4 regions of the Arthrobacter sp. MYb221 genome follow, and region 1 is predicted to be linked to each of the others. Evidence: riboswitches for the same ligand, from Rfam matches in the RefSeq annotation. Region 1 holds a riboswitch; each other region holds the start of a gene.
What was found. A riboswitch is a leader RNA that binds a small molecule or an ion and turns the genes downstream of it on or off. The one in region 1 is predicted to bind S-adenosylmethionine.
Positions count from the first base shown of each region.

Region 2: another riboswitch for S-adenosylmethionine. It lies ahead of CQ015_RS12035 (hypothetical protein); the one in region 1 lies ahead of CQ015_RS08450 (O-acetylhomoserine aminocarboxypropyltransferase/cysteine synthase family protein).
Region 3: another riboswitch for S-adenosylmethionine. It lies ahead of CQ015_RS12430 (O-acetylhomoserine aminocarboxypropyltransferase/cysteine synthase family protein); the one in region 1 lies ahead of CQ015_RS08450 (O-acetylhomoserine aminocarboxypropyltransferase/cysteine synthase family protein).
Region 4: another riboswitch for S-adenosylmethionine. It lies ahead of CQ015_RS03970 (bifunctional o-acetylhomoserine/o-acetylserine sulfhydrylase); the one in region 1 lies ahead of CQ015_RS08450 (O-acetylhomoserine aminocarboxypropyltransferase/cysteine synthase family protein).

Region 1 covers NZ_PCPW01000005.1:171,553-178,879, reverse strand. Annotated here, with positions in the region: gene glpX (class II fructose-bisphosphatase) at 38-1,012, opposite strand; gene nhaA (Na+/H+ antiporter NhaA) at 1,098-2,375, opposite strand; gene CQ015_RS08465 (methylated-DNA--[protein]-cysteine S-methyltransferase) at 2,970-3,599, opposite strand; gene CQ015_RS08460 (RNA polymerase sigma factor) at 3,596-4,096, opposite strand; gene CQ015_RS08455 (histidine phosphatase family protein) at 4,358-4,996, opposite strand; SAM riboswitch class I at 5,034-5,128, shown strand; gene CQ015_RS08450 (O-acetylhomoserine aminocarboxypropyltransferase/cysteine synthase family protein) at 5,214-6,581, shown strand; gene CQ015_RS08445 (CoA-binding protein) at 6,581-7,075, shown strand; gene CQ015_RS08440 (DeoR/GlpR family DNA-binding transcription regulator) at 7,278-7,327, shown strand, end outside.
Region 2 covers NZ_PCPW01000009.1:40,779-48,105, forward strand. Annotated here, with positions in the region: gene CQ015_RS12020 (DEAD/DEAH box helicase) at 1-153, opposite strand, end outside; gene CQ015_RS12025 (LOG family protein) at 292-1,419, shown strand; gene CQ015_RS12030 (VIT1/CCC1 family protein) at 1,488-2,591, opposite strand; gene CQ015_RS12035 (hypothetical protein) at 2,655-2,921, opposite strand; SAM riboswitch class IV at 2,940-3,052, opposite strand; gene CQ015_RS19010 (hypothetical protein) at 3,207-3,590, opposite strand; gene CQ015_RS12050 (DinB family protein) at 3,946-4,533, opposite strand; gene CQ015_RS12055 (helix-turn-helix domain-containing protein) at 4,749-5,312, shown strand; gene CQ015_RS12060 (hypothetical protein) at 5,451-5,864, shown strand; gene CQ015_RS12065 (ROK family protein) at 5,899-6,855, shown strand; gene speB (agmatinase) at 7,092-7,327, shown strand, end outside.
Region 3 covers NZ_PCPW01000009.1:124,821-132,147, reverse strand. Annotated here, with positions in the region: gene CQ015_RS12440 (HNH endonuclease) at 1-486, opposite strand, end outside; gene CQ015_RS12435 (cystathionine gamma-synthase) at 507-1,727, opposite strand; gene CQ015_RS12430 (O-acetylhomoserine aminocarboxypropyltransferase/cysteine synthase family protein) at 1,724-3,034, opposite strand; SAM riboswitch class I at 3,155-3,245, opposite strand; gene CQ015_RS12425 (LysR family transcriptional regulator) at 3,484-4,425, opposite strand; gene CQ015_RS12420 (DUF1852 domain-containing protein) at 4,548-5,540, shown strand; gene CQ015_RS12415 (methionine synthase) at 5,558-6,598, shown strand; gene CQ015_RS12410 (YdeI family protein) at 6,896-7,327, shown strand, end outside.
Region 4 covers NZ_PCPW01000002.1:327,025-334,351, reverse strand. Annotated here, with positions in the region: gene CQ015_RS03990 (DeoR/GlpR family DNA-binding transcription regulator) at 1-504, shown strand, start outside; gene CQ015_RS03985 (CPBP family intramembrane glutamic endopeptidase) at 624-1,376, shown strand; gene CQ015_RS03980 (GNAT family acetyltransferase) at 1,434-1,841, shown strand; gene CQ015_RS03975 (VOC family protein) at 1,939-2,583, opposite strand; SAM riboswitch class IV at 2,757-2,874, shown strand; gene CQ015_RS03970 (bifunctional o-acetylhomoserine/o-acetylserine sulfhydrylase) at 2,966-4,309, shown strand; gene CQ015_RS03965 (homoserine O-acetyltransferase) at 4,312-5,457, shown strand; gene CQ015_RS03960 (SGNH/GDSL hydrolase family protein) at 5,554-6,420, opposite strand; gene CQ015_RS03955 (hypothetical protein) at 6,472-6,897, opposite strand; gene CQ015_RS03950 (alpha/beta hydrolase) at 7,099-7,327, shown strand, end outside.

The sequences.
Region 1 (7,327 bases):
GCATGACCGTGCTGCCCTGGTTATTGGGGCTTAGCCGCTACGCCCATTTGCTGGTTGAATGCTCCGCATCGATCACGCGAACCGTTCGGGATTTCGAGCGCATCACGATCGATTGTGTGTGAATAGTCCGCGGCCCGGTCCGCAGCCCCTGCAGCAAGTCACCGTCGGTGATGCCCGTGGCCGCGAAATAACAGTTGTCGCTGCGGACCAAGTCACCGGTGGAATACACCTTATCCATATCCAGGCCCGCAGCCAGGCCGCGTTCGCGCTCTTCGTCGCTGGTTGGATGCATCCGTCCCTGGATAACCCCGCCGAGGGCCTTGATGGCGCACGCGGTGATCACTCCTTCCGGAGAGCCGCCAACGCCCATCAACGCGTCGATGCCGGATCCTTCACGCACCGCCGCGATCGCCGCTGCCACATCACCGTCGACCAGTGCCTTGGTCCGAGCGCCAGCCGCATGAATTTCTTGAACCAGATTCTGGTGCCGTTCACGATCGAGTACGCTCACCGTCAACTGGCGAATATCGACTGACTTTGTCTTCGCGATCAACCGCAGGTTTTCCTTCACCGGCAACCGCAAATCCACGTATTCCGCGGCTTCGGGGCCGGTCACCAACTTCTCCATATAGAACACCGAAGAGGCATCGAGCATCGACCCGGCATCGGCGACGGCCAGCACGGACAGTGCATTTTCGAGGCCCATGGCGGTCAGCCGGGTGCCATCGATCGGGTCGACTGCCACATCGCATTTCGCGCCCTCACCGGTGCCCACGCGTTCACCGTTGAACAACATGGGTGCCTGGTCTTTTTCGCCCTCGCCGATCACCACGGTCCCGTCGAAACGCACCGAGGAAAGCAGCGAACGCATCGCGTCCACGGCGGCCCCGTCTGCGCGCAGCTTGTCCCCCGCCCCCACCCACGGGCCAGCGGCAATTGCCGCCGCTTCGGTCGCCCGCACCAGCTCCAAGGCCAGGTTTCGGTCGGCATGCAGAGAAGAAATATCAGGCATCAGATCAACTGCTTTCTACTACGTGGGCCCTTGCAGGACCTAATTTTTGAACCACAGGCAGGCTCCGGGGCAATAGCCTTCGACGTTATGCCGAAGAAGATGAGTCTGCGCGGTACTTCCGGTTACGCACTGCGAGGATCAGGGCACCAATCACGGCGGCAAGCAGCGAGCCGCACAGCACCCCGACCTTGACATACTGCGCTTCGGCACCGTCTGCGCCAAAGGCAAGTTCACCAACCAGCAGCGAGACCGTGAAGCCGATTCCGGCGACGAAGGCCATCCCGAGCACGTCCACCCACTTGATCGACCGGTCCAGCGTGATCCCCGGAATCCTCGTGACCAGGAAGGTGGAGGCGGTGATGCCAATGGATTTACCCAGCACCAGGCCGGCAATGATGCCTATGGCCACCGGGCTGAGCAGTGACTCGGTGAGCCCCGACAGCCCTCCCACGGCCACGCCCGCGGCGAAGAACGCGAACACGGGGATGGCGATCACCGATGAGGGTACGCTCCAGCGGTCCGCAAAATGCGCCGCCAACCCGTCATATACGGGTTGGCCCTCTTTGGTCGTGCCGATCTTCACTCGCGCCCGCGACGTCGCGACCACCGGGACCATGAAACCTAGCAGCACCCCGGCCACGGTCGCGTGGATACCCGAAGCGTGCACCAGCGCCCACACCGCGATACCTAGCGGCATCAGGATCCACCACGCACGCACGCCGCGCTGCACGGCGAGCGCAAACACCAACAGCGGAATCACGGCCAGCGCCAGCGGCAGCCACGCTAGATCGTCGGTGTAGAAGATCGCGATGATCGAAATCGCCAAGAGGTCGTCAACTACCGCCAGGGTCAGCAAGAACGTGCGGAGCGCCGGTGGGAGGAACTTTCCGACTACTGCGATAACCGCGACCGCGAAGGCAATATCGGTGGCGGCAGGAATCGCCCAGCCGTTGATCGCGTCGCTCCCGGAGCTGGTGATCACCCACGCGTAGAACAGCGCCGGCAGGGCTACGCCGCCGACTGCGGCAGCGATGGGGACCAATGCGGTGCGCGGGTTGCGAAGCTTGCCGACAACGAACTCTTCCTTCAATTCCAGGCCGACCACGAAGAAGAAGATTGCCAGCAGCCCGTCGGCTGCCCACGTGCCTACCGAAAGATTCAGGTGCAGTGCCTCGGGGCCGAAGGTGAAGTTCCGCAGATCCTCATACCAGGACGCGGCAGGGGAATTGGCAAGGATCAGGGCAGCAACCGTTGCGCACAGCAGCAACAAGCCGCCGACCGAGTCTTGCTTTAATGTTTGGTGGATTCCACGCCAGATGGAATGGGGTGCTTGACGGATAACGTCGGAAGAAGGGTGCGACAAAGTAAGGTGTCTTTCTCAGAAGTGGAATGCGGGCGCGAAGGCGCGCGGAATCCACCGATCAAGAAAGAGAGTAGAGAGCCGCGCAGATTAGGAGCGCGGTGGTGGACAGCCGGCGATTTCGCCATGGGCGTTGGTTCCCCAGGAACTCATCCACCCGTTAGTGCCGCTAGCCCGTTTGGTCAGCAATTTTGAGTTCGGGAACACGGCAGCGATCAACCGCTGCACGTGGGACGAAACCAAAAAGGACATGCTTCAACACTAACATGAACCGGGCAGGCAGCGTTTGGAATACGCCACTAGTGCGGGGCCAGAACAGCCATAGAAAACCTGTTGCCCGGCCCCGAGGTGAAGGCGTTTTGCAGCGGGGTTCGCTGCTGAATAGTTCCTCGTGTTACTGACTTGTCAATCACTCACCCGAGCACCGCACCGTCGGAACTGAAGGGTGGGGTCGCGTACCCCACCACGCCGATGCTCTTCACTGCGCGGGGCGCCATGCCGCTTGCCGGCTGCAGCGCCTGCCCCGTCAGCCACGGCGACTGCGGCCGACGACCAGCACCACTCCTAGGCCCGTGCGGCCCGTCTCCGGGGCTCGGGCTAGAAAAGGACCGGGGCGTCCTCTGAACGATCCGGATTTTCCATCCGGAGCAGGTAGGTCTTGGTCTGCAGCCCACCCAGATAGCCGCCGAGCGAACCATCGGTGCGCAGGACTCGGTGGCAGGGCAGGACGATGGGCAGCGGATTGGTGGCGCATGCCGATCCAACCGCGCGCACCGCCTTGGGCTTGCCGAGCCTTTCGGCCATCCGGGCATAGCTCCAGGTTTCGCCGTAGCCTATCTGGCTCAGTTCCAGCTGGACTTGCCTGCGGAATTCGGTCGAGAGGCGCAGGTCCAAGGGCACTTCGAATTCCTGCCGTTCCCCGGCAAAGTACTCTTCGAGCTGCCAGGCGGCATTGTCCAATTTTGCTGGCGCGCGCAAGATCCGCGCACCCACTTTGTCGGACAGGATGTCGAGGATCGATTCATGCCCCTCGCTTTCGAAGGCGACCCGAACCAGCCCCACCTCCGTGCAGGCCATGAGCAGCCGTCCGATAGGCGAATCGACTACCCGATAGGCGATATCGATCAACTGCCGCTCCCCCGCGCTGCGCTCCAGGCGCGTATGGAGCTCACCCAGCAGCTGTGCCTCGGATGAGGTCGGGTTGGAGTCTGGAGTTTGCGTGTTCATCGGTCGCCTCCTGGCAGTTGATCCTGCGACAGGTGGGTGCGCAGGTTCTTGATTCCGTCGGCTGAAGCACGCCGGGCAGCATCCGCGCTGCCGGAGAGAATCTCAGCGATTTGGGCATAGCTGAGCCCACCCAGATAACGGTAGGCCACGACCAGCCGTTGCTTTTCGGGCAGCAGCTTCACCGCCTGCCACAGCTCCAGGTTTGCCACGTGGTCCTCCGCGCTGGTTTCGGTCGATACGCGTTTGGGCGGCTCGACCTCGGCTTGGCTGAGTTCCGGCTTGTGCCGGCGGAGTTCATCGATGGCCCTGCGGTGGGCGATGCGCACCAGCCACGCTTGGACATTCGCCTCCTCATCCAGCTCCGGGTACGCCTTCAGCGCGGAGAGAAACGTTTCGGACCAGGCATCCTGTGCGCGGTGTTCATCGAGCAGGGCGCGGCAAACCCGAAGGACGCTCAGCCCGTGGGCCTGGACGATGCGTTCAAATGGTTGTTTCATGCTGCTCCTGATTCGGTGCTGTCACCATGTAAACGTACCGCCGCGATGTTTTGTGAGGTTTTGTGAGGTTTTTCTTTAATCGAGATTCTCCGCAGTAGCCTGGCGGTGGTGGAGCAGCGCCGGCCCGGTACCGGGCAGAGAACCGGGAGGAACCGCTTGGTGCATCCGGCGTTTTCCGTGCATGCGTCCGTTTTAATCCAGGCTGGCTCGGTTGCGGCTCCAGGCAGCGCCAGGTTGCGCGGAGTTGGGTGGAAAACGAGCTTAGCGGGCGCCGGCAAGATCGTGTTCCTGGACGAGCTCGGCGAGCCGGTCAAGGTTGACCGGAATGACTTCGCCATTTTCAACGCCCCGCTCGGCTCGGGTCCCGGCGAGCGCGTCGCGGGTGATGCGCATGGCGGCGCCGTGGCTGACCACCAGCATGCGTCGGCCGGGGTTTGCCTGAACCAGCTCGGTCAACGCGAGCAGCATCCGCTGCAGCACCAGTTCACGGCTCTCGGCTTGTCCCGCCAGCGCAGCCGCTTCCCGCTCGGTCACTTCGATCATGACCCGCCCTTCGAGCGGACCGAAGCCTCGTTCAACCGCCTGAGCAACCGGGGCACCGGTGTCGACGCCGAGTTCGGCGGCGATGAGCGCGGCGGTCTCCTGGGCGCGGGACAGCGGGGAGGCGAGCACCAGATCCCAGCCGTCCCCCATGAGCGCTCGCCCGGCCGCGCGCGCCTGTTCACGACCGGTCTCGTTCAGCTCGATGTCGGTGCGGCCCTGAAGCCGACCCGCAAGATTCCAGTCGGTCTGCCCGTGTCGTACCAGTGCTAGCGCGGTGTCCATAATTCGAGCATAGGGTAATCGCGCAACCGCACCCGAATCGGCCTGCGCCTTAACCTTCGCAACCTTAGGACTCATTGTTGGGTCATCCCGGGACATGTTGACAGACTATTACTTACCATCCCGAGCGGCCGAGAGATCTGGTTTGATGACGCCGCAGCAACCTGCCACAGCCGGTGGATCAGGTGCTACCGCCAGAACCGATGGAGCTGCTTTCCACTGAATCCCAGGGGTTAAGCGACATTGATCCGGGATTCCTGCCGAAGACCCAGTCGACAAGGAGTCGTAAGCCACCATGGCCGACCACAAGTTTGGATTCCGCACCCGCGCGCTACACGCGGGCGGCACCCCCGACGCCGAGCATGGCGCACGCGCCGTGCCGATCTACCAGAGCACCTCATTCGTCTTCAAAGACACCGATGATGCGGCGAACCTTTTCGCCCTGCAGAAATACGGCAACATCTATTCGCGCATCGGCAATCCCACCGTGGCGGCTTTCGAGGAACGCATGGCCTCCCTCGAAGGCGGCATCGGCGCGGTAGCCACCGGCTCCGGCATGGCAGCCGAGTTCGTCACCTTCGCGGCGCTGGCACAGGCCGGAGACCACATTGTGGCCTCCTCCAAGCTCTACGGCGGCACCATCACCCAGCTGGACGTCTCCCTGCGCCGCTTCGGCATCAACACCACCTTCGTCGATTCCAACGAGGCGGCCGACTTCGAGGCTGCCATCCAGGAAAACACCAAGGCCGTCTACACCGAGATCGTGGCGAACCCCTCCGGCGACATTGCAGACCTAAAGGGCCTGGCCGAGGTGGCGCACCGGCACAACCTGCCGCTGGTGGTCGACTCCACGCTGACCCCGCCGTACCTGCTGCGCCCTATCGAGCACGGCGCGGACATCGTGATCCACTCGGCTACCAAGTTCATCGGCGGGCACGGCACCACCTTGGGCGGCGTGGTCATCGAGGCCGGCACCTTCAACTGGGGCAACGGCAAGTTCCCCACCATGACCGAACCGGTGCCGAGCTACGGCAACGTGTCCTGGTGGGATAACTTCGGCGAGTACGGCTTCCTGACCAAGCTGCGCAGCGAACAGCTCCGCGATTTCGGTCCCTCGCTGCCGGCCCAGTCGGCCTTCCAGCTGCTGCAAGGCCTGGAGACGCTGCCGCAGCGCATGGACAACCACCTGGCCAACGCGAAGCAGATCGCCGCGTGGCTCGAAGCCGATGACCGCGTCAGCTATGTGAACTACGCGGGCCTGGAATCCCACCCCCAGCATGAGCGGGCCACCGAATTGCTGCCCCTGGGCGTCGGTTCGGTCTTCAGCTTCGGCGTGAAGGGTGGACGCGCGGCGGGCACCAAGTTCATCGAGGCATTGCAACTTGCCAGCCACCTGGCGAATATCGGAGATGCGCGCACCCTGGTGCTGCACCCGGGCTCCACCACGCACCAGCAGCTGAGCGCCGAGCAGATGATTGCCGCCGGCGTTCCGGAGGACCTGATCCGCTTGTCGGTAGGCCTGGAGGACGTCGAAGACATCATCTGGGACCTTGACCAGGCGCTGAGCGCCTCGCAGGCACAGGCCGCGGCCGAACAGCTCGACACTCCCACCTATGACGGCGCCGCCTGCGCCGTGCCAGCCGCTTCGAAGGGAGCGAACTAATGAGCATCGAAGAACGCACCTGGCAGGCGCCCGGCGCGGCCGAACGCCTGCAGATCCTGCGCGATACAAAGGTCATCGCCATCGTTGGCGCCTCGAACAAGCCCTCGCGTGCGAGCTACTTCGTCGCCACCTACCTGCTGTCCTCCTCGAAGTACACGGTGTACTTCATCAACCCGGTGCTCGACGAGATTCTGGGCCAGCCGGTCTACAAGTCGCTGGCAGACCTGCCGGAGACCCCGGATCTGGTTGAGGTCTTCCGAAAGCACGATGACCTTCCCGGCGTACTGGATGAGGCCATGGCGGTGGGCGCGAAAACGCTGTGGCTGCAGCTTGGCTCCTGGCATGAGGAAGTCGCCGCACGCGGCGAGGCGGCGGGCTTGAACGTGGTCATGGATCGTTGCGTCAAGATTGAGCATGCACGCTTCCACGGCGGCTTGCGCCTGGCCGGATTCAACACCGGAGTCATTTCTTCCAAACGCCAGATACTGGCGTAGACCTCGGCTTAATACCTCAATCGGTGGGATCCCTCTGCGGAGGGGTCCCACCGATTTTTGTCTTTTGAACAGAAAACCCCACGCAATCAAAGATTAATCCACAATATTTTTGGATTTCATCTTGACTACCCCACACAAACGGGCATAAAGTCATGGAAACACAGATTCATGTGTTGTAGGTCATGACTTCATGGAGGCGCAGATGTTTGCCGAGGAAAGACACCGGCTAATCACGGATCAGCTGGCGAGCGC
Region 2 (7,327 bases), on a different contig from region 1:
GGTACCCGAGATGACACTCGAGGTTTCGTCAAAGGCGACCTCAGTCACTGATTCGTCGTTCTTGGCAAGTTGTTGCCCGAAGAAGAATGGAACGTCACCCAGGTACGCCAGTAGGTGCCTTGCGTCAATGAGTGGTGGCACAGAATCAGTCATCCTCTCATCGTTTCACGTTCGGGGCGTAGGTGAAAGTTGAGGACGCTAACTGTGAATAATCACTTGTGTTCAAGGTAGCGTAGGTGCATGTCTCATGTGTGGCCCCACCTCCCCGCCCGAGCGGTCAATATCACCACAGTGATTGAGTTCGACAGGCTCGCCGCCGAAGCCATGGAAACCCAAGCATCGCTTGCCCGAAACTGGCGCGTACACCGGGTTGATCTTCAAGCTCGGGACGCGGTCTTAGGCGCTTTGGACCTTGCCGACTGCCTTTTTATTGATTGCGTCTACTCCAAGGCCGGACGTTCGCTCGTGGAAGCAACCGGCGGGCTATGCATGAGTACCGGAGCGCAACTGCCCTTCAATATTTCCGAACGTGAGCTCTATTCCCCGCTAGAGCTCTACGCGGGGATCAAGGAAGCGCCCTACTCGCAGGTGCTCGACGCGCAGATCTATACCTATTCGCAAGCAAATTCACCGGCGGAATTTTCTACCGATGACAGCACGATGGCAACGACTTTGCATGATCACCATATTGGCCAGGCCATGTTGAATGCTGTTTACGACGGGGTATTTGCCGAGACACCCATGATCGGGATCATGGGTGGGCACGCGGTAGCACGTGGCACGAAAGAATTCGCCGATGCAGTACGGCTCGGTGCAATGCTGACCGGTCGAGGCTATTCGATTGTTACCGGTGGGGGACCAGGGGCCATGGAAGCGGCTAACGCCGGCGCGTGGCTTGCAGACTATGACGAAACGGCTATCGGTAGAGCCGTGGATATCCTCGCACAAGCTCCGGACGCGATCCGTCATCGGACTGCCTGGGCGCGTGCGGCATTGCGAGTGCGTGAAGAATTCCCCAGCACGAAAAGTTCAATGGGCGTACCCACCTGGTTTTATGGCCATGAGCCACCGAACCTGTTCGCCACGCATATAGCAAAGTTTTTCACGAACTCGATTCGCGAAGCCATCCTGCTCGAACAGGCAAATGGCGGAATCATTGTGCTTCCCGGTGCAGCCGGGACAGTCCAGGAAATATTCCAAGACGCCTGCGAAAACTACTACGCGACTGGCGCTCGCGTAGCTCCCATTGTGTTGGTGGGCCGCGAGCATTGGACCCGGAAGCTTCCAGTCTGGCCCTTGCTGCAGGCGCTTGCCGCCGGGAGGGCCATGGAAAGCAGGATAGCTTTGGTGGACTCGGTGCAAGAAGCTGTCGAATTCATTGAAACAATGACTCCATTGCGGCGCCGCACGCGGTTCTAATAACGAGACCGGCCGTTGCCCCACGACGCATCATGTTGGGGCAACGGCCAGTAGTCTGCTTCTTGGAGCTAAGCCACGGTGGTGCCGAAGAGCAAACCCAAGCAGTAGGTTACAGCGGCCGCACCCAAGCCAATGGCCAGCTGACGGATGCCGCGTTTGAGCGGGGACGCGCCGGATAGCAGGCCAACGACGCCGCCGGTGAGCAGCAACGCGATGCTGACTAAAGCGACTGCCACGCTCACCGCAGCTAGCCCGGTGAGCCCGAAGATGTAAGGCAGGATCGGAATAACTGCGCCGGAAGCGAAGAACATGAACGAAGAAATGGCGGCTCCCGGTGCCGAACCTAGCTCCTCATGTTCGCGTTCCAGCTCCGCGCTGCGAACTTCTGGATGGAGCGAGAAGGAGGGGTTGCAATCGCAGGTAAACAGCCCCATGCGTTCTGCCGCGCGGTGTTCGGCATCCTCATTGTTCATGCCACGTGCCTTGTAGATCAAGACCAATTCGTTGGCATCTAGATCGAGGTCGCGGGCGGCAGAAAGCGTGACCTGGGTAGGGCGCGACGCGGTGAGAAGCTCACGTTGGGAACGGACTGACACGAATTCCCCGGCAGCCATGGACAGCGCGCCAGCCAGCAGGCCGGCAATTCCGGAGAAGAGCACGAGGGACGAGGCCACACCGGTGGCCCCGATGCCCATGACCAGGGCTAGATTTGAGACCAGACCGTCATTCGCCCCGAATACTGCGGCTCGGAAGTTGCCGGACAACCGGGACCGACCGGCCGTAGCCAAAGCACGAATGACTTCCTCATGCACCTGCTCGTCCGCCGCCATTTGCGGAGCGGCGTCCTGATCGGTGGCGTAGGGAGAGTTGCCTTCGGCGCGTTGGGCCAGCGCCAAGACAAACACCGAACCGAAATGACGGGCCATGAAACGCAACATTGTGCGCCGCATGGACGGGCGGACCGGGCGTACATGTTCGCCGAGCTTGGTTCGCCAGTAATTTTCGTGGCGTTCTTCCGCTTCGGCTAGCCCACGGAGAATTTGGCGTTCTTGTCCGGTGCGCTTTTCGGCAAGTTCACGGTAGATCGCGCCTTCGGCGACCTCATCGGCCATGTACTGGCGCCAGCGGCGGATCTGCGCCTTGGTTGGTTCGGGAGTTGAGGTTTGGGCCATCACGGGGATGCGTCTCCTGCGGCAGATTGGATCATGTTCACGGGCAGATGATCCGGATTAGGTTCAACCCCCTAGTTTAGTGAGCGATTCAAGCACTGGGAATTTGGCAAGACTAAATACGTGGGCGGTGCCAGCGTTTTGCCCCCGAACTGCCACGAATACCGAAAGTTCCTCGCGCTGACTATCGAAGCTCGGCGGACCCACGGTTCTGGCTAGCAAACGGGTGAGCAGGTGCGGGTCCGTGACGTAATAGCTGACCCAGACCCCGCGAAGCGGAAACTGCACCTGGCCGGTTTGCAGGTCGATAATGGGAAGGACGTTTAAAGCCATAACTATCGTGGACCCTTAAAAGAGCTCTTGCCCGTAGCCGATTGGCGTACGGACCGCTTCTTCATCCGAACCACCCATGAACCTGGGGTTGGTGTGCGGCCAGTCGGAGCTTGGCGCCGCATCTCGTGAAGCAACACCACGATGTTACACCGGTGCGCCATCCGGCCGCGTAGTGAAACGTCATACGCAGCTCTCGCGGGTCTCATGGTGCACGGCCCCGTGCCGATTAGGATTCTGCGCTCGCCGACGGTGCAGATTGCTGGCCGGGGCCCTGCCCATCCGGCATTACCGGTGATTCTCCTGCCGACCCGCCGTCGTTGCCGGGGCCACCGCCAGGCATGCCCCGCCGCGGGGTTTGGCCCAGGGGTCGACCTCGACTTCGAGCTTTACGGCGTAACCGGAGGTGATTTCGCCGCAGGTGACGCCCTTCAGATTAGTTGCCGACCGCTCGCGACCGGTCGCTGCATGCACCGCATTACGGGCCTCTTGGGGCAGCGCTGCCTTTGAGTTGGCGATAGCGTTGGCCGAATCGGTGAACGAGTTCTGGGGCCGGGCAATCTTCGAGGTGGATATGCGGCCAGCGTCCGGCGTAATACGCGGGGAAGATGCTGGTGAAGCGCACGATGCCGTTCGCGTCTGTGAGCTGTACGCCGCGCAGGTAATTCTCATTCTGCAATCCTGAGAAGGACAACGAGTTTTCCCCGGCACGGTTGCATTGCCTGAGATCCCGGAGTCTACCGGAGCGCATGCTGCGAGGGTGAAAGTCACGGCCAAGTCCCAAGCCTGCCAGCTCCTTACAGCGATCAACCAGAGTTCCATCGTCGCAGGCGAGGCCTTGGCCTTCGAGATCTTCAGGCGTGCGGGGAAGGGAAGGGGATCCGAATCATTTGCGTGGTGAGGATTTCAAAGCTGGTGCTCTAGCCGCTGGGCTCGGATGAGGCCATCCGAGCTGGTGCGAGCTTATGCGAGCACTTTGAGGCGGTGCCCGGCTAGGGGTTTGAGCGAGCTTTAACCAAGACCGGTGTTAGGACTGCTCGGCGATTCGCTGCAGGGTGGAGCGCTGTTGCTTCCATTGCTCAGCGCTAAAGCCGGGGATATTTCTCGCCTGTTCACGCAGTCCTACCTGTCCGTCGAGAAGCTCTCGGACGATATCAAGATGCCCAGCATGCCGGGAGGTTTCCGCGATCATATGAACAATGAGATGCTCCACGGTGGTATGCCGATGCACTGACCACCAGGGGACCTCAGCCGGGGACTCTAAGTTCAATTCATCGAGCGTCTGCTCGGCGAATGCGATGGACTTTCGATACAACGCGAGAACATCTTCTACGGAGAAGCTGGCGGGAGGCAGGAAGTCGATCTGCGGATCATCGCTTTGCAGTAGTTGAAGCACATGCCGATCGTTGGGCACACGACCTAGGCACTCGCCGAAATAACCGTATTCGGTGATTGCTAGATGGTAGATGACACCAAGCATGTGTGTTCCGGTATCCGTCATGGGACGGCGGGCCAACTCTTCGGAGAGTCCCTGACACTTCCAGAGCACGGTGTTTCGGGCCTCGTTCAAATAGTTCCGAAGTCTCTTGGAGGACGGATTGCTATCGGTATCCATGTGCCGAGTCTAGTTTCATGGCGATTGAATAAACAGCGACGGCGCATTGAGGGCTTGTTTGCTGACTTCAGGACTGAAGCGTGAGTTCGGCGAAGTTCTCGTTGCCTATTGGTAAACTGACGCAGTGTAGGAACCTGAACCGGATTGGTTTAGCGGAATTGTAGGCCGGGTGCTGCCAAGCTAGGGCTGCGCCGGTGTCAAAATGGTGGGAGAGCATGAAAACACTGCCCGTAGAGCCCACCGGCTCGTCGATTAATATCGGCGCCCGTTTGCGTGGGGTACGCCAAACCCGACGAATGACCATCGACCAGGTGGCCGAAATGTCCGGACTGACCAAGGGGTTCTTGTCTCGCGTGGAGCGAGACTTGACTAGCCCTTCGGTGTCGACGTTGCTCAGGCTCTGCGAAGTGTTGGGCTTAGAGGTTGGACAGCTCTTCTCAGTACCTGAAACCAAATTGGTCAGGTTGGAGCACGCGCCGCGAATCGCTTTGGGTGGTCAAGGGATCACCGAACAACTGGTCACTCCCCGCGCCGAGACCAGGGTGCAGATGATTAGGGCAGAGATCGCGCCTCAGGGCTCGGGGGAAGCCGAGCTGTATTCGGTGGATTGCAAGGTGGAAGTTCTGCACGTGATTTCCGGAGAATTTACCTTGGTTCTGCCCGAGGACCGCATTGAACTGCAAGCGGGCGATACGGTAACCTTCCCGGGCCGTGAGCCGCACAGTTGGGAAAATACTTCGGACCGGACCGCCGTAGTGACCTGGACGCTGTTGCTCTGACCAAAACCGCAATGCGCTTTTGAAGGGCTTGCGCGTTTTCCGTCCGTGCCGGGTTTCGGCCGGGCAAAGCCCAAAGCGTATCCTTGACATAGCGTCAACAACTTTTCTCGACGCCGATAAATAACCGAAGGGAGCTCCGTGACGGAAAGCGAGCCACGGGCTGAACTGGTCGAACTGCGCTCCGCGAGCTGGTGGATGTCTGCAATTCTCGGTGTCTTAATTGGTGTGACCATGACATTGATCCGCACTCAACGTTATTTCTTCATCGCTGGGGCGGCGATTCTGGCGGGGGTCATTCTGGTCATCGGCTTACGCACTATTCACCGTCGTTCTCAATACCCGCAGATGGCACAGGCGAAAACCTCTTGGGTATATGCGGTGTGGACGCTGGTGCTACTAGTGCTTGCCGGGCCCGTCCAGCTGGTATATGTGGCGGATGAACTCGACGAGATTGCGATTAAGTCCTTCGTGCTTTCGGCAGGTTTCTGTTTTGGGTTCCATGAGGTGGACCGGGCATTGGTAGCGAGCAGCAAGAAGTCCTTCGAAGGCTAGCTGCTGAACTACATGCACGCATTGGGAGGGTGAAATGTCTACCGAAAACCTTGCGGTCGGCATAGACATCGGCGGGACGAAGATCGCCGGGGGCGTGGTCGATGGCCACGGCCGGATTCTTCGCCGAAGCTTCCGCCCTACTCCGGGCCGGAGCGCAGCCTTGACCGAAGATTCTATTGCCGAGGTAGTCAGCGAGCTCAGCGACGGGGATGCTCATATGCCCGTGGGCGTCGGGGCCGCCGGCTGGATTAACCGAAGCGGTTCGCATGTCCTCTTCTCCCCGCATCTTGCATGGCGTGATGAGCCGGTGCGTGAACGTCTTGAGTCGAAGATGAACCGCCAGGTCGTCCTGAATAATGATGCCGACGCCGCAGGGTGGGCCGAGCATCGTTTCGGAGCTGCGCGAGGCGAAGAGCTGAGCGTCTGCCTGACCCTTGGCACGGGTATCGGCGGTGCCATCATGTTCGGCAACAGTATTCTGCGTGGCAGTTTTGGCGTCGCAGGAGAGTTCGGGCACCAGACTTTGGTGGTGGACGGCCATCGTTGCCCGTGCGGAAATCGAGGGTGCTGGGAACAATACGCGTCGGGCAACGCACTGGGCCGTGAAGGCGCGGAGCTCGTCCGGTTGGATTCTCCGCGGGCGCATAGCCTGCGTGAAGCCTGCCATGCGGATCCAGCCAAGGTGAGCGGAGCGATGGTGACGGCATTGGCGGTCAATGGCGACCCTGCCTGCATGGAGCTCATCGATGAGATGGGCCGATGGCTCGGGAGGGGAATCTCGAATCTTGCGGCTGTGCTGGATCCTGGTGTCGTGGTCATCGGCGGGGGACTTGGGTCTGCTTCTACCTGCCTGGTCGAACAGGCGGAGGCCTCCTACCGGCAGTTACTGCCGGGGCGAGGCTACCGGCCGTTTGCTCGCGTTGTACGAGCCGAGCTTGGCTCGGATGCCGGGCTGATCGGCGCTGCGGACTTGGCCCGGTGGCACGGGTAACTCGTTTCCTGCGAATGCGCACTATTCGCTTCATCGCATTTTCACGTTCCAAATCAGCGACCTGATCCCGCAACCCAATCGGTGTTGCGGGATCGCTGTTTTAACCAGCAAAAACCGGTTTTCGTGGCTTCGCTGTTGATTGCACCTTGACGGTCAGCGCACCGATAAATAGCATGGGAGGAAACTCATGTTTCATATTAGGCAACTCTTGTCGAGTGTGCCGGGAAGAAGCGCTCATGAAAGAAGTCCGGATCGAAGAAAATGGGAACATCGGACCCATTAATGCCGCGGTAATTCCGCGCTATGCCGGAGGCGGCACCTATGCACGGCTTCCGCGGCTGGACCAAGTCCAGAAATCCGATATCAAGATCGTCGGTGTTCCTTTTGACTCCGGTGTTTCCTACCGTTCCGGCGCACGTTTTGGAGCAAACCACGTCCGTGAGTCCTCTCGGTTGATCCGCCCATACAACCC
Region 3 (7,327 bases), on a different contig from region 1:
CGGATCTGCGGCGGGATCGGCGAACTGCTCTGCCAATTGCGGCAGCCAGGGGTCGAGGCGTTGCCCGGCTTCGTCGACCCCGGCGATCAGGCAATCGGCCTGCACCAGGCGTTCCCGCGCGGTGGTTGCGGGCACGCCCAGCCAGCCGTGCAGCAGCTCCGCGGTCGCCTTGAACTGCGTCCGGCCGGTGGTGGTCTGCCCGTGCAGTGCGTCGAGCTCTTCGGGTGCCGTCTGCGAGCCGGCGTCGGAAATCTTCTGGAGGGACTGCTGGTCCAGCTTGTGCGCTCCGCTGCGGCGCAGTGCGTCGGCCGCATGGATCTGCGCGTGGGCCACGGCCGCGGCGGCCCGCTCGGTGAGCCAGGCGAAGTAGGCGGCGTGCCCCGGGGCGGGCGTCTCGGCGGCGATGGCCTGCGTCGCGGCGGTCATCAGCGCCAGGCCCCGGGCCAGCTGGCCCAGGGCCTCTGCGGTGCTGCGGGAGTTGTCCATGGCCCCAGTGTGCGCGGCGGCTAAAGCTGCAGTGCGGGTTCCCTCGCCGGCTGTGGACAAGTGGTGCGTGCCGGGCCTGCGGCGTTACGCGCGGCGGCCAACCCGAGGGAAAGATCCGCGATGAGGTCCTCGGGTTCCTCGATGCCCACCGAAAGGCGGACCAGGTTGGCCGGGATTTCCAGCTCGGTGCCGATCAGCGAGGCATGGGTCATTTCGCGCGGGTAGCAGACCAGGGATTCCACCCCGCCCAGGGAAACCGAGAGCTGGAAGTACTCCATGGATTCGGCGAAAGCGCGCGCGGCGGGTTCGTCGGTGAGCTGCAACGAGACGATGCCGCCAAAACCACGCTGCTGGCGCGCCGCAAGCTCATGGCCGGGATGGGATTCCAACCCGGGGTAATAGACCCGCGTCACCTCAGGCTGGTCATCAAGCCAGCGTGCCAGCTTAGCTGCGGAGGCGCAGTGGCGTTCCATGCGCAGTCCCAAGGTCTTCAGGCCGCGTGCGGCCAGGTAGGAATCCTGCGGGCCGGCCACCGCGCCGCCGGCGAATTGCTGGAAGCCGACGGCTTCGGCCAGCGGCTGGCCACGGAAGAGGTGATCGGCGACGATCACCGCGCCGCCGAGCACATCCGAGTGTCCCCCGATGTACTTGGTGGTGGAGTGGACCACCGCGTGGGCCCCGAAGTCCAAAGGCCGCTGCAGGTAGGGAGTGGCGAAGGTGTTGTCCACTACCAGCAGGGCGCCGTGCTCGCGGGCGATGTCCGCCCAGCCGGCAAGATCGGCGATGCCCAGCAGCGGGTTGGAGGGAGTCTCCACCCAAAGCAGCGCGGTGTTCGGGCGCACCGCTGCGCGCACCGAGTCCAGGTTGGTGATATCCACCGCGGAAGAGGTGATGCCCCATTTGCTGTGCAATTTGGAGATCAGCCGGTTGGTGCCGCCGTAGCCGTCGGCGCCCAGGATGATGTGGTCGCCCGGTTCAAGCACCGCACGCAGCAGCGCGTCTTCGGCGGCGATGCCCGAGGCGAAGGCGAACCCCGCGGCTCCGCCTTCCAGGGCGGTGAGCTGCGCTTCGAAGCCATCGCGGGTCGGGTTCGAGCCGCGGGAGTATTCGTGCCCGGAGCGCAAGACGTTGATTCCGTCCTGGATGAACGTGCTGGTTTGGTAGATCGGTGGGACCACGGCTCCGGTGTGCGGGTCTTTATGCTGGCCGGCGTGGACGGCGAGGGTGTTGAAGCCGCTCATGATGCTCCTTGGGTTTGCGGGGCCAGGGCCCGGTTTAGTGCGCTGTCCAGCGCTTGGGTGAGGTCGGCGAGCAGATCGGCGGGGTCTTCAAGCCCCACCGAAATGCGCAGGGTGGAGGTGTTCAGGCCCGCGGCGAGAAGTTGCTCCGCGGAGAGCCGGCAGTGCGTCATGGTGGCCGGGTGGGCGACCATGGTGCGGGTATCGCCCACATTTGCGGCCAGGGAAATCAGCTGCAGCCCGTCGATCACCGGGGACACCAGCGAGGGGTGGGCCAGTTCGATGGCCAGCACGCAACCGGTGCCCTTGGGCGTGAGCTTTTTGGCCAGCTCGTGGCTCGGGTGGGCCCGCAGCGAAGGGTGGTGGATGGCCGCAATGCCCGGGTGATCTGCAAGTTCCTGGATCAGGGTGCTCACGCTGCGCTGCACGTGTGCGGCACGTACCGGCAAGGTTTCGATGCCGGTCAGAATGCCTTGGGCGCTGGCCGGGGCCAAGGCCGGCCCCAGGTCGTGCAGGAATTTGGAGCGGACCAGCATGGCGTAGGCGGCCGATCCGTGGCGTTCAAGCAGCGAGGCATTGTTCAGCCGCACTCGCGGGGCGGCGATTTGCGGCCAGCGGGTGGAATCCGAGAAATCGAACTTCCCCGAGTCCACGACCACGCCGCCGAGCACCGAGCCGTGTCCGGCTAGCCCCTTGGTGGCCGAGTGCACCACAATGTCGGCGCCAAAATCCAGCGGGCGAATATTCAGCGGGGTGGCCAGCGTATTGTCGACGACCACCGGAATGTTGTGCTCGTGCCCGATCGCCGAGATAGCGGGCAGGTCCGCCACGGTGCACAGCGGGTTGGAGACGGACTCCAGGAAGAACGCCCGGGTGTCTTCTTCGATGGCCCCGGCCCAAGCTGCGGGGTCGGCCTGGTCGACAAAGCTGACCCGGATGCCGAAGTCGGAAAAGGTGTCGGTGAACAGGTCCACGGTGCCGCCGTACAGCGAGGAGGAAACCACGATGTGCTTAGGACCCTGGGTCAGGGCAAGCAGCGAGAGCGCAACGGCCGACTGCCCCGAGGCGGTGGCTACCGCTTGGGCTCCGCCTTCAAGGGCGGCCACCCGCTGTTCCAGGATGGCCACGGTGGGGTTGCCGGTGCGTGAATAGGTGAAGCCGGCCTGGCGCAACGCGAATTTTTCGATCGCTTCTGCGTGCGATTCGAACTGGTACGCTGCGCAATTGTGCAGTGGCGGCAGCATCGGGCGGAAATCTCCGCTCGGACGATACCCTGCATGGACCGCGTCGGTTCCTTGGCGTTGGTTCATAGCTCCTTCTCGTTTCTGATCCACGAGAGAGTGCACCGAACACCCGGCGTCGTACCGCCCCTCGGCCGCCCTGAGGCCACAACGGTACGAAGCATGGCGCCTTATGGCACGTTCGGAACTGCTCCATCGTTCCTGGCATTAGCACCTTTCGGTTTCCCGATGGTTGCTGCGACGTCTACGAGCCAGATCTCTCGGTCGCTCTTGATGGGTTGTTGTTCTTCCATGGTTGGACATCGGCATCCGGCGGCGCAAACGACGCCCACGCCCGCGCTTCATACAGGGGCACCTAGCTTCACATCCCGCGCCAGTCCCGTAATGGGGCCCGGCCCGCAGTCCCTTTGTGACGCGCGGCAACCGCCAGAATCCTTGAAGAACCAGGGTTTTGCGCAACTATTATGTCGCCGACGGTCCGCCAAATGACACGGTGTTACGTCTTGGGGGCCGGGGATTCAGTCCAGGACCTCAACTCCGAAGCTTGAGACGACCGAGCGCACCTCGTCCAGATAGCGCCGCGCTTGCTCGGTCAGCGGAATCGCTGCATGGTCGATCCAGCCGATCTCGATGCGCTCATCGACATCCAGCGGGATGGCGACGATGGACGGATCCAGCTCGTCGCTGATGATGCCCGTGGAGATCGTGTACCCGCCCAGGCCGATCATCAGGTTGAAAATCGTCGCGCGGTCCGAAACCTGGATCTCGCGCTTGCTGGAGCTGGTGGAGAGCACTTCCTCGGCGAAGTAGAACGAGTTGTTCGCACCCTGGTCGAAGGTCAAGCGCGGCAGGTCTTCGAGGTCCTCGAGCGTCACCCGCGCCCGGGAGGCCAGCGGGTTGCTGCGCGAAATGAAGATGTGCGGATCGGCGAGGAACAGGGGGTGGAATACGAGCCGGGACTCGCGCAGCAGCTTGTCGATGACCTTCCGGTTGAAGTCGTTGCGATAGAGGATGCCGATGTCGCTGCGCAGGGTGCGCACGTCCTCGATGATCTGTTCGGTGCGGGTCTCGCGCAGCGAGAATTGATATTCCTCGGCCCCGCTGGCCTGAACCATCCTGACAAACGCATCCACCGAGAAGGAATAGTGCTGCGTGGAAACGCCGAGCAGGCGACGGACCGAGGGACGGCCGAGGTAGCGATGCTCAAGCAGCTCCACCTGCTCCAGAACCTGCCGGGCATAACCGAGGAATTCTGCTCCCTCGGCGGTGAGCGTCACTCCCCTGGCCGAGCGGACCAGCAAGGTGCGTCCCACGCGGGCTTCGAGCTCCTTCATCGCCGCCGACATGCTCGGCTGTGCGACGTAAATCAGGTCAGCCGCCGCGGAGATCGACCCCTCGCTGGCGACCGCGATGAAATAGCGCAACTGCTGCAGTGTCAAACCACTCGTCCCCTGAACCATAGTGCAAGTCTATATGAATCCATAGTTATATCGAGTTACCTGATATCCGCGATCTCACTGCATGATGGACGCATCGACTTACTTTCGGCCGGCCCAGGCCACTGAGCACCAGATAGGCCACCATGGCAGACGCGTTCACCTTCAGCATCAGCACCACCAAATTCGACGAAGACTACACCCCCTGTGCGAGCTCACGAGTCACGACAAACTTCGCCAACCTGGCCCGCGGGGAAAACCGCCAGGAGAACCTGCGCAACGCTCTGACGATGATCAACCGCCGCTTTAATTCCCTGGCTCACTGGGACAATCCTCAGGGCGATCGCTATGAACTCGAGCTGGAGATCATCTCCGCCAATGTGCACTTCGACTCGGCGAACGCAGCGGAGCAGTTCCCGCTGCTTGAAGTCTTAGACACCACCATCGTGGACCGAGCCACCAGCACCCGCAGCCACGGCATGGTGGGCAATAATTTCTCTTCCTATGTGCGCGATTACGACTTCAGCGTGGTGCTTCCGGCGGCCGGCAACGGCTCCGGTGCCCCTAAATTGCCTGAAGATTTTGGCGAACTTCATGGCCAGCTCTTCCAGCACTTCCTGGATTCGCAGGCTTATCGTCAGCGCTTTGCGCAACTACCCGTGGTCTGCATCAGCGTCTCCACTTCCAAAACCTACTACCGCACGGGCAACAGCCACCCGGTCCTCGGCTTGGAATACCAGCAGGATGAGAACTCCCTGACCGATGCGTACTTCGGCAAGATGGGGCTGCGCGTGCGCTATTTCATGCCACCGGGCGCCGTCGCTCCGCTGGCGTTCTACTTCCGTGGCGACTTGCTCAACGATTACACCAATCTGCAGCTGATCAGCACCATCGCCACCATGGAGACCTTCCAGAAGATCTACCGCCCCGAGATTTACAACGCAAGCTCCGCTGCACCGGCCGTCTATCGCCCAAGCTTGGGGGCACAGGATTTCGCCCCGACCAGGATCTCCTACGACCGCGAAGAGCGCACCCGGCTCGGCGCAGTGCAGGGCAAGTACACCGCGGAGCACTTCATCACCCCGAACCGCGAATTGCTGGACCAGTGGGCCGCCACTTGCCCCGCTCCCGTCGCCTGAGAACCGAAAGACACACGATGACATCAAAGCTACTTCCCACCTCCATTGTCGGCAGCCTGCCCAAGCCTTCCTGGCTGGCGAAGCCCGAAACCCTCTGGTCTGATTGGAAGCTGGAAGGCGCGCAGCTGCGCGAAGGCAAGCAGGACGCCATGCGCGCAGCGGTGCTGGAGCAGACCCGGCGCGGCATCGACATCATCAGCGACGGCGAGCAGACCCGCCAGCACTTCGTCACCACCTTCATCGAGCACCTGACCGGGGTCGATTTTGAAAAGCGCGAAACGGTGCGCATCCGCAACCGCTACGACGCGAGCGTGCCGACCGTAGTCGGTGCGGTGCGGCGTGAGAAGCCGGTGTTCGTTGAGGACGCGAAGTTCCTGCGCTCGTGCACCGACCGCCAGATCAAGTGGACCCTTCCCGGCCCAATGACCATGGTCGACACGCTGTATGATGCGCACTACCGAAGCCGCGAGAAACTGGCCTGGGAGTTCGCGGCCATCCTCAACCAGGAGGCCAGAGAACTCGAAGCAGCCGGGGTGGACATCATCCAATTCGACGAACCGGCGTTCAACGTGTTCTTCGACGAGGTCGCGGACTGGGGCGTCGCCGCGCTGGAGCGCGCCTGCCAGGGGCTGAAAGCTGAGACCGTGGCGCACATCTGCTTCGGCTACGGGATCAAGGCGAACAACGATTGGAAGGCAACCCTCGGCGCCCAGTGGCGCCACTACGAGAAGTCTTTCCCACTGCTGCAGGCCTCGTCCATCAACACCATATCCCTGGAGTCTCACCACTCCAATGTCCCGCTCGAGGTCGTTGAGCTGGTGCGCGGCAAAAAGGTCATGCTCGGCGCCATCGACGTGGCCAGTGAAACGGTGGAAACCCCCGAAGAGGTCGCGCAGACGCTGCGCAATGCACTTGAATTCGTCGACGCGGACAAGCTGGTGCCCAGCACGAACTGCGGCATGGCACCGTTCCCCCGCGACGTCTCGCTGGCCAAGCTGAGCGCGCTCAGCGCGGGAGCCGGCATCCTGCGCGAGGAGCTGGTTGCTGCACGCGTCTGAGCTGGCGACGGCCAATTCACGGATCGGCTTCATCTTGCACGCTAGCTCGCAGTCCCGCCTGCGGAAGGTCCTAGCAAAGTTCTTGCCTGGAAGGCCGAAAACCCATCAGCCCCGGCACCAGCCGGAGGCTGATGGGTCTCGCCGTTCCAGAGCCGGGAAATAGGGCCAATCTCTGACCCGCGTGTCGGCCACCACTGGACGGAAACAATCACCATTGCAGGGACCGGTCCAGAGCAATCGTCCTGGCGCCGGATGCATCCCTAGCGGCAATCAGCAACTAGGGGCAGGATAGATGGCATGGATCCTGACGATGCTTTGATTCTTCCCGACGTTGCCGCATGGCGGGCATGGCTCGATGAGCACGAAGAGACCAGCGACGGCGTATGGCTGGTTGTAGCGAAGAAAGGGACTACCACTCCGACTTCGCTGACTGTCACCCAAGCCCTGCCCGAGGCGCTATGCAGCGGATGGATTGATGCCATTCGTCGCAAGCGCGATGAGACGACTTTCCTCCAGCGCTACACCCCTCGGCGCAAGGCCTCTGTCTGGTCGGAGAAGAATACTGGATATGCCCAGGAGCTGATCGACCAAGGCCGCATGCGCCCGCGAGGGTATGCGGAGATCCAAAAGGCGAAGGACGATGGACGGTGGGAACGCGCGTACCAAGGCCAAGCCACCGCCCAGGTGCCGCAAGATCTCCAAGATGCGCTGGACCGCGCCCCGCTTGCT
Region 4 (7,327 bases), on a different contig from region 1:
ACTACCACTAAAGCAATAGCCATTGAACTGGGCATGCGCCAGGATCTAGTGGGGGAGCCCGGTCGTATCACCCTCACCGTAGTTACCAACGCAGTCAATATCGCCTCTTTGCTCGCCGTGCGCCCGCACATTCGCGTTATGGTCACCGGTGGGGTGCTCAACGAGCGCTCCTACGAGCTTGTCGGCCCGCTAGCGCAAAATTCGCTTGGCAAAATCACACTCGATATGGCTTTTGTAGGCATCAATGCGCTGGAACCGAGCATCGGAGCGATGGTCAGCGATGAGATGGAAGCAGCAGTCAACGAATTGATGATCAACCAGTCTCGTAGGAGCTACCTGGTGGCAGATGCTTCGAAGATCGGAGGGCATTCCTTCGTGATCTTAGATCGCGAAAACCTCACCGGTCTGATCACCGACGATCAGATCACGGACGAGCAACGGGAGGCCCTTGCCATGGCAGGGATCCCGGTCATCACCAAAACGGGAATGTCTGCGGCACAGTAAGTGCATCGGGCCAACGCTGCAGCATGGTCAGGCGCTGCAGTATGATCCGCTCGGACTCCTTGCTCAGCCGCAGCACAGCAGTCGAAGTCTATGATCGATATGTGACTGGTGAAAAGACATTGACGACGAGCGGCACTCGCATCCTGAAGATTGAGATTTTCCTCGTTCTAGGGCTCTCACTCGGACAGAGCGCCGTGTATTCGCTTATCAGCTTTGCCGACAAGGCGACTCGTGCGCCACTGCGCGAGCAGACCACATCCATGAACAATCCGTTGAACACGCGAGAATACTTTGACCTGGCGTACCAGCTCCTGGATATCCTTTTCGCCCTGCTCCCGGTGGCCCTCGCGCTCTATTTCATGCATCGAACGCTCGGACGAAGCATCAGGGACATAGGCTTCGATTTCCGTCGTCCTGGCAAGGATGCGCTGCTCGGGGTGTGCTTGTTTCTCGTCATGGGAATCGGCACGCTAGGCGTATATGCAGCGGGTCGAGCATTCGGCATCACCACAGCGCTGGCCACGGCAAATCTCGCAGACTACTGGTGGAGTGTGCCGGTGCTGGTCCTTTCAGCGGTACGCCATGCAGTACTGGAGGAAGTCGTGATGTTGGCTTTCCTCTTCGGCTACGGCAAGAGACTCAATCTTGGACCCTGGGTGCTGATTCTCGGTTCGGCCCTGCTGCGCGGAAGCTATCATCTGTACCAAGGGGCCGGACCGATGATCGGCAACTTCGCCATGGGTGTGGTCTTTGGCTGGCTCTATCATAAATACGGTCGCGTCATGCCCCTGGTCATCGCACATTTCCTGCTGGATGCCGTTGGTTTTGTAGGCTTCTTGCTCATCGGCCCGGCCATCGGCATTGGTGCCTGAGCACTTTCCAGATTCACGATGGCCCAATTTCGGAGTGCTTTTAGCAGGGGAGTGAAAATGCAGATTAGCGAGCTTCAGATGAATGGCCTTGCCGAGGTGGTCGCACTCTGGCAACGGGTGGAACTCACCCGGCCTTGGAATGATCCGCTGGCCGATGCGGAACAAGCGCTACGCAACGAGTCATCCACAATTCTTGTGGGGCACCGCGACGGAGCGCTGCTTGCCTCCGCGATGGTTGGTTTTGATGGTCACCGCGGGTGGCTGTACTACGTTGCGGTCCGTCCCGAGAGCCAGGGCCAAGGACTGGGCCAACAGATCGTTGGCGCGGCCACCGATTGGTTGCGCCGACGTTCGGTGCCCAAGGTGCAGCTGATGGTTCGCTCCGAGAACTCGCAGGTCATTCGATTCTACGAGCAGCAAGGCTACGAAACCCAAGACATTGTGGTTTTGGGCAAGCGGCTATAGGCAGAGCAGAGCCTTGCCAGTTTGAGCGCACAACTGGCATTAAAGAAGAGTAGGTGGGGGCGCCATTGCCCCCACCTACCTTCGTGCGTACCTTGTCTTACAGCACCACGGTACCGTTATCGGTTTCGAAAGTTACAGACAAGATGCCCGGGGTCCCGTTGGGTGCTTCATACTCCATGCTCACCGCACCGAGATTCACGTTTTCTGGCTGCCCCAGCCAATCAAGGACTCGGTCGCGTGAACCGGCAATGGCAATGCTCTGGATCTGGCCAGCGGGATCCAGCGCACGGGAAGGGTGCAAGTCTTCGGTGCCGGCGTCCCAGCGCAACAAGTATGGAACCTGCGGGTCCGCGATCAGACCCTTGATGCCAATCTGCTGCCAGGTGAGTTCGCGGCCGTCAGGGAACTTGCGGTTACCCGGAACCGATTTGCGTCCCAGGCGCTCTTCTGCGCTTGAGAGATCCTCAACTGAAACACACCATCCCATCCATCCGCCGCCCAGCTCGGAACGGGCACGGACCGCCTGCCCAAACGGTGCCTTGTCGCTAGCGGGGTGGTTCAGAACTTCAACTACTTCTAGGTATTGGTCATGCTTGAGCGGGAAAATTACATTGCGAGTTCCGAATCGCGGATGCACGCCTCCCTTGACGAATTCCAAGCCCAAAGCCTCGGAGATTCTTTCGGCGGTTGGCATGAGCCCGTCCGGGCCACATGCGTACGTAACGTGATCTAGCCTCATCATGTGCCCATCATGTCACTATGTGATTCAAGTCTCGACTTAGGCTACCCTAACTGGCAAACTGGCGATCGAACGCTCTGCATAAATTGCGTTATAAAAGTGCAATATGACCGATTGCGTCACTTTGAGCCACTTCATATTGCCAAGATCTTCGGTTGTCCGGCAGACTTGTGTCAGGTCATGAGTCCCAGTAACAAGCCCCGGCTTACTGGGCGGCAACCCTCCTCCGCGGTGGGGTGCCCCGGGTGAAGACCTGGCCCTCGGCACAAACTGTGTCTAGGACAAGCGCGGGTTACCCCCTGGAAAGTACCTCGACGAGGAGCTTCCTGTCGGTGTGTTTTTTAGTGGTGTACCCCCATAGTCAACAAGCTATATGGAGGAAACCATGAGTAACAACTGGTCATTTGAGACGCGTCAGATCCACTCCGGACAACAGCCCGACCCGGTTACCGGAGCGCGTGCCTTGCCGATCTATCAGACGTCTTCGTTCGTCTTCCCCAGCGCAGAGAGCGCGGCCGCGCGCTTCGCCTTGCAGGAGCTGGAGCCGATCTACACTCGCATTGGAAATCCAACCCAGGAAGCCGTCGAAAACCGCATTGCCGACCTCGAAGGCGGTGTCGGCGCACTGTTGCTCGCCTCCGGGCAGGCGGCCACCACCTTCGCCATCCTGAACCTGGCCCAGGCCGGCGACCACCTCGTTGCCAGCCCAAGCCTGTATGGCGGAACGCAGAACCTGTTCAAGCACACGTTGCGCAAGCTCGGCATCCAGGTCACCTTCGTGGCCGATCCGGATAACCTGGCGCAGTGGCGCGAGGCTGTGCAGCCAAATACCAAGGCGTTCTTCGGCGAGGTGGTCTCCAACCCGCGTCAGGACATCCTGGACATCGAGGGAATCTCGGAGATTGCCCACGAAGCCGGTGTTCCGTTGCTGGTGGACAACACCTTGGCCACCCCATACCTGATCCGTCCGATCGAGTGGGGCGCGGACATCGTCATCCATTCGGCCACCAAGTATCTCGGCGGGCACGGCACCGCCATTGCCGGCGTCATCGTGGATTCGGGGAAGTTCGACTTCGCCAAGGATCCGGAACGCTTCCCTGATTTCAACACCCCGGACGAGTCCTACAACGGTTTGGTGTTCGCCCGAGATCTGGGCGTCAACGGCATTCTCGGCGCAAACCTCGCCTACATCCTCAAGGCACGCGTGCAGTTGCTGCGCGACCTGGGCTCATCGGTGGCACCCTTCAACGCCTTCTTGATTGCCCAAGGGCTGGAAACCCTGTCGCTCCGCGTGGAACGCCACGTGCAGAATGCCAAGGAAGTCGCCGCCTGGCTTGAAGGCCATGAGCAAGTCGAGCTGGTCGCCTATGCCGGGTTGCCTTCCTCGCCATGGTTTGAGCGTGGCCAGAAATATGCGCCAAACGGTGTTGGGGCGGTCATCGCCTTTGACGTTGCCGGCGGCGCCGAAGCGGGCAAGGCATTCGTAGATGCCCTAGAACTCCATTCAAATGTGGCGAATATCGGCGACGTTCGCTCGCTGGTGATTCACCCCGCTTCGACCACCCATGCACAGCTGACCGAGGCGGAACGCCTGTCGGCCGGCGTGCGTCCGGGGCTCGTTCGGCTGAGCGTGGGGTTGGAGAACATCAAGGACATACTCGCTGACTTGCAACTTGGTTTTGCTGCGATCGCAGAGCCTGCTAACCAGGAATTGCAGGAAACCCTCTAGGCATGGCATCCATAGTGACTACCGAAGAGACTCTCGACTCGAAGAACCTCGCCGACGGACAGGACGGCATTTTGCGCCGCGCGTCCGTGGGGGAGTACACCTTCGAAACCGGTGGATACCTGCCGCGTATCGAGCTGGCCTATGAATCATGGGGGCAGCTGAACGCGGACGGGTCAAATGCGGTGCTGGTTATGCACGCGCTGACCGGTGATGCTCACGTATCGCAGGGAGATTCGCAGACCCCGGGCTGGTGGGAAGACTTTGTCGGCCCCGGGCTGACCGTTGATACAGACAATTACTTTGTCCTGGCCATCAACATCATTGGTGGTTGCAATGGATCCACCGGGCCCGGTTCGCTCGACGAACACGGCGAAGCCTGGGGCTCACGTTTCCCCTTCGTCACGATCAAAGACTCGGTGCGCCTTGAGGCACGCCTGGCCGACCTGCTCGGGGTGCACACCTGGCATACGGTCATCGGTGGTTCCATGGGTGGAGCGCGGGCCCTCGAATGGGCAGTCGAATTTCCGGAACGGGTCAAGAACGTGGTTGTCATGGCCTCCAGCGCGCAAGCTACGGCGGAGCAGATCGCATTTGCGCAGGTGCAGACCGAGGCGATTCGCCTCGATCCAAATTTTGCGCAAGGCGACTACTACGCCAACGGTGTGCGCCCGGATGCCGGCTTGGGCCTAGCCCGCCGACTGGCGCATATCACCTACCGCTCCGAAGTCGAGCTGGAGACGCGTTTCGCGCGCAAGCCGCAGCCCGGGGAACAGCCACTGGATACCTCGGAAGGTGCACGCGGACGCTACCAGGTGGAAAGCTACCTGGATCACCAAGCGACCAAGCTGGTGCATCGGTTCGATGCGAATAGCTATCTGGTGATCACCGAGGCCTTGATGAGCCACGACGTTGCTCGCGGATACGATTCGCTACGTGATGCCTTGGCCCGTCTGGCTAAGGTGAACGTGGTGGTTGCCGCGGTCAGCAGCGATCGGCTGTACTTCCCGGCACAGTCTGAACTGCTCGCTGCGTCGTTGCCGAAGCCGAAACCGGTGCATTACATCGATTCACCGATTGGCCACGATGGCTTCCTGACGGATGCCAAGCAGCTTGATCCGGTCTTGCGGGCCCTGGTTTTTGACGACTAGGAACTCGCCTAGCTAAGTATCCAAACATAAAAGGAACGCAGTTTGATCCACCAGTAAGCGGTGCATCAAACTGCGTTCCATTGTGCGTTGTGGGGCTCAGTCCTGCATGGGGGCGCTATCCCCAGCGCCCAATGACTCATTCGGCGGTGGCAGGGTGAACGGGGTGGGTACCGGGCGTTTGGCCGTCACCCCGTCACCGGAAGACTGGTGTCGAATGCGGCGCAAAACCCATGGCGCAAAGTACTCGCGTGCCCACTGCAGATCTTCGATTCGCGCTTCGCGCCAGCTTCGTGGCGCGTTGTCCAGCTGAGCATTCAAGGACAGCTCGTGGGGTACGTTCAACGCATCCAAGGCCATCGCGGCGATGAGCTGATGTCCCAGTGGAGAGAAATGCAGCCGGTCGGGGTCCCACATGCGTGTTCGGCGCAGCTCATTCAAGGCCCAGAGGTCGCCCACCACGGCATCGTAACGTTGCGCAATTGCCCGCACGTTTTCGTTGTATATGGCGACTTTCCCGCGTATGCCGCCAAGGACAGGCGTATCGCGAATATCGGGTCCGGTGAGCAATAGTATTGTTGCGCCGGTCTTGCTCAGATCGCTAATCGCCCGCTCTAGCTGTTCGGCGATTCTGTCCGGATCGCCGCCGGGGCGAATGACATCGTTTCCTCCAGCGCAAATGCTGATCAAGTCTGGTTTGAGATTTATTGCCGGGGTCACTTGTTCGGAAATGATCTGGCCGATCAGCCGCCCACGGATGGCCAAGTTTGCGTAGGAAAAGTCCGGAACGGTGGTGCTCAACTGTTGGGCGAGACGATCTGCCCAGCCGCGGTGCCGCCCCGGGTTCTGCGGGTCGGGGTCCCCGATACCCTCGGTAAAGGAGTCTCCCAGCGCCACGTACCGGCGCCAGGGGTGACTTGTTTCGTGAGCGGGGAGGGATGATTCGGACGCAGAATTTTCAGACACAACAATATTGTTACTTTTCGGTAACTAGCTGTCAATGGCGTCAGCGGGAGGTCACCCCAGCAGCGCCTTGCTGCGAGTCGCGGCGTATTCTTCGCGGGTGATGATTCGCCGAGCGAGCAGATCATCTAGCTCTGCGAGTTTCTGCTCCAAGTTCTTATTCCGCGCCAACAGGTGAGCGTTGGCCGGCAGTATTCCTGGATCGGACTGCGGCGAGTAGTATTTGGCCCCGGATTGCTTGGTTGACTTGAAATTACGCACAAGCAAGAAGGTGGTAGCGGCCGCCATGAGGACAAAAAGAGCGACGATGGCTCCGAAAGCAAAAGGCATCGCGTTAAAGAGCGTGTCAAGAGCGCCAAAGCTTCCGGCGGAGTCATCATCCACATAACCGAAAGGAGTCGAATCATTGAGCTCGCTGAGCTCATCAAATTCTTCCTGAGTGAGTTCTGTAATTTCTGCTGCAACCTCAGTGATATTCATGTCATCCAATATGTTCGCTCCGCGCACGTCGGGTAGCTCTCAATGCGTTGTTCGGAATGCCGCAACGCATGTTGATATCGTTAGTCAACCATGGATCTTTCAGCCTTCCCTTATTTATTCCAAACGTTACATTATTGTAATGGCGACCCAGACGGTGAATCGATTTGCCGAATCCCTGCTGGCATCTGGTTGACTTGATGCGTGAGTGAAAATATCTGGAATCCCACCGTCATTTGGTCCCGGCCCGAAGCCGAAAGAGCCGGCACGCCGCTATTGGTCTTGCTTCATGGTTATCTTTCCAACGAGGAAGATCTCATGGGGTTGGCTCCCATGCTTCCCGAAGAGTTCACCATCGTCTCGGTGCGTGCGCCTCAGGCGCTGGGGCCCGGCTTCACGTGGTTTCCGCTGATGCAAGACCTGGATTACTCCT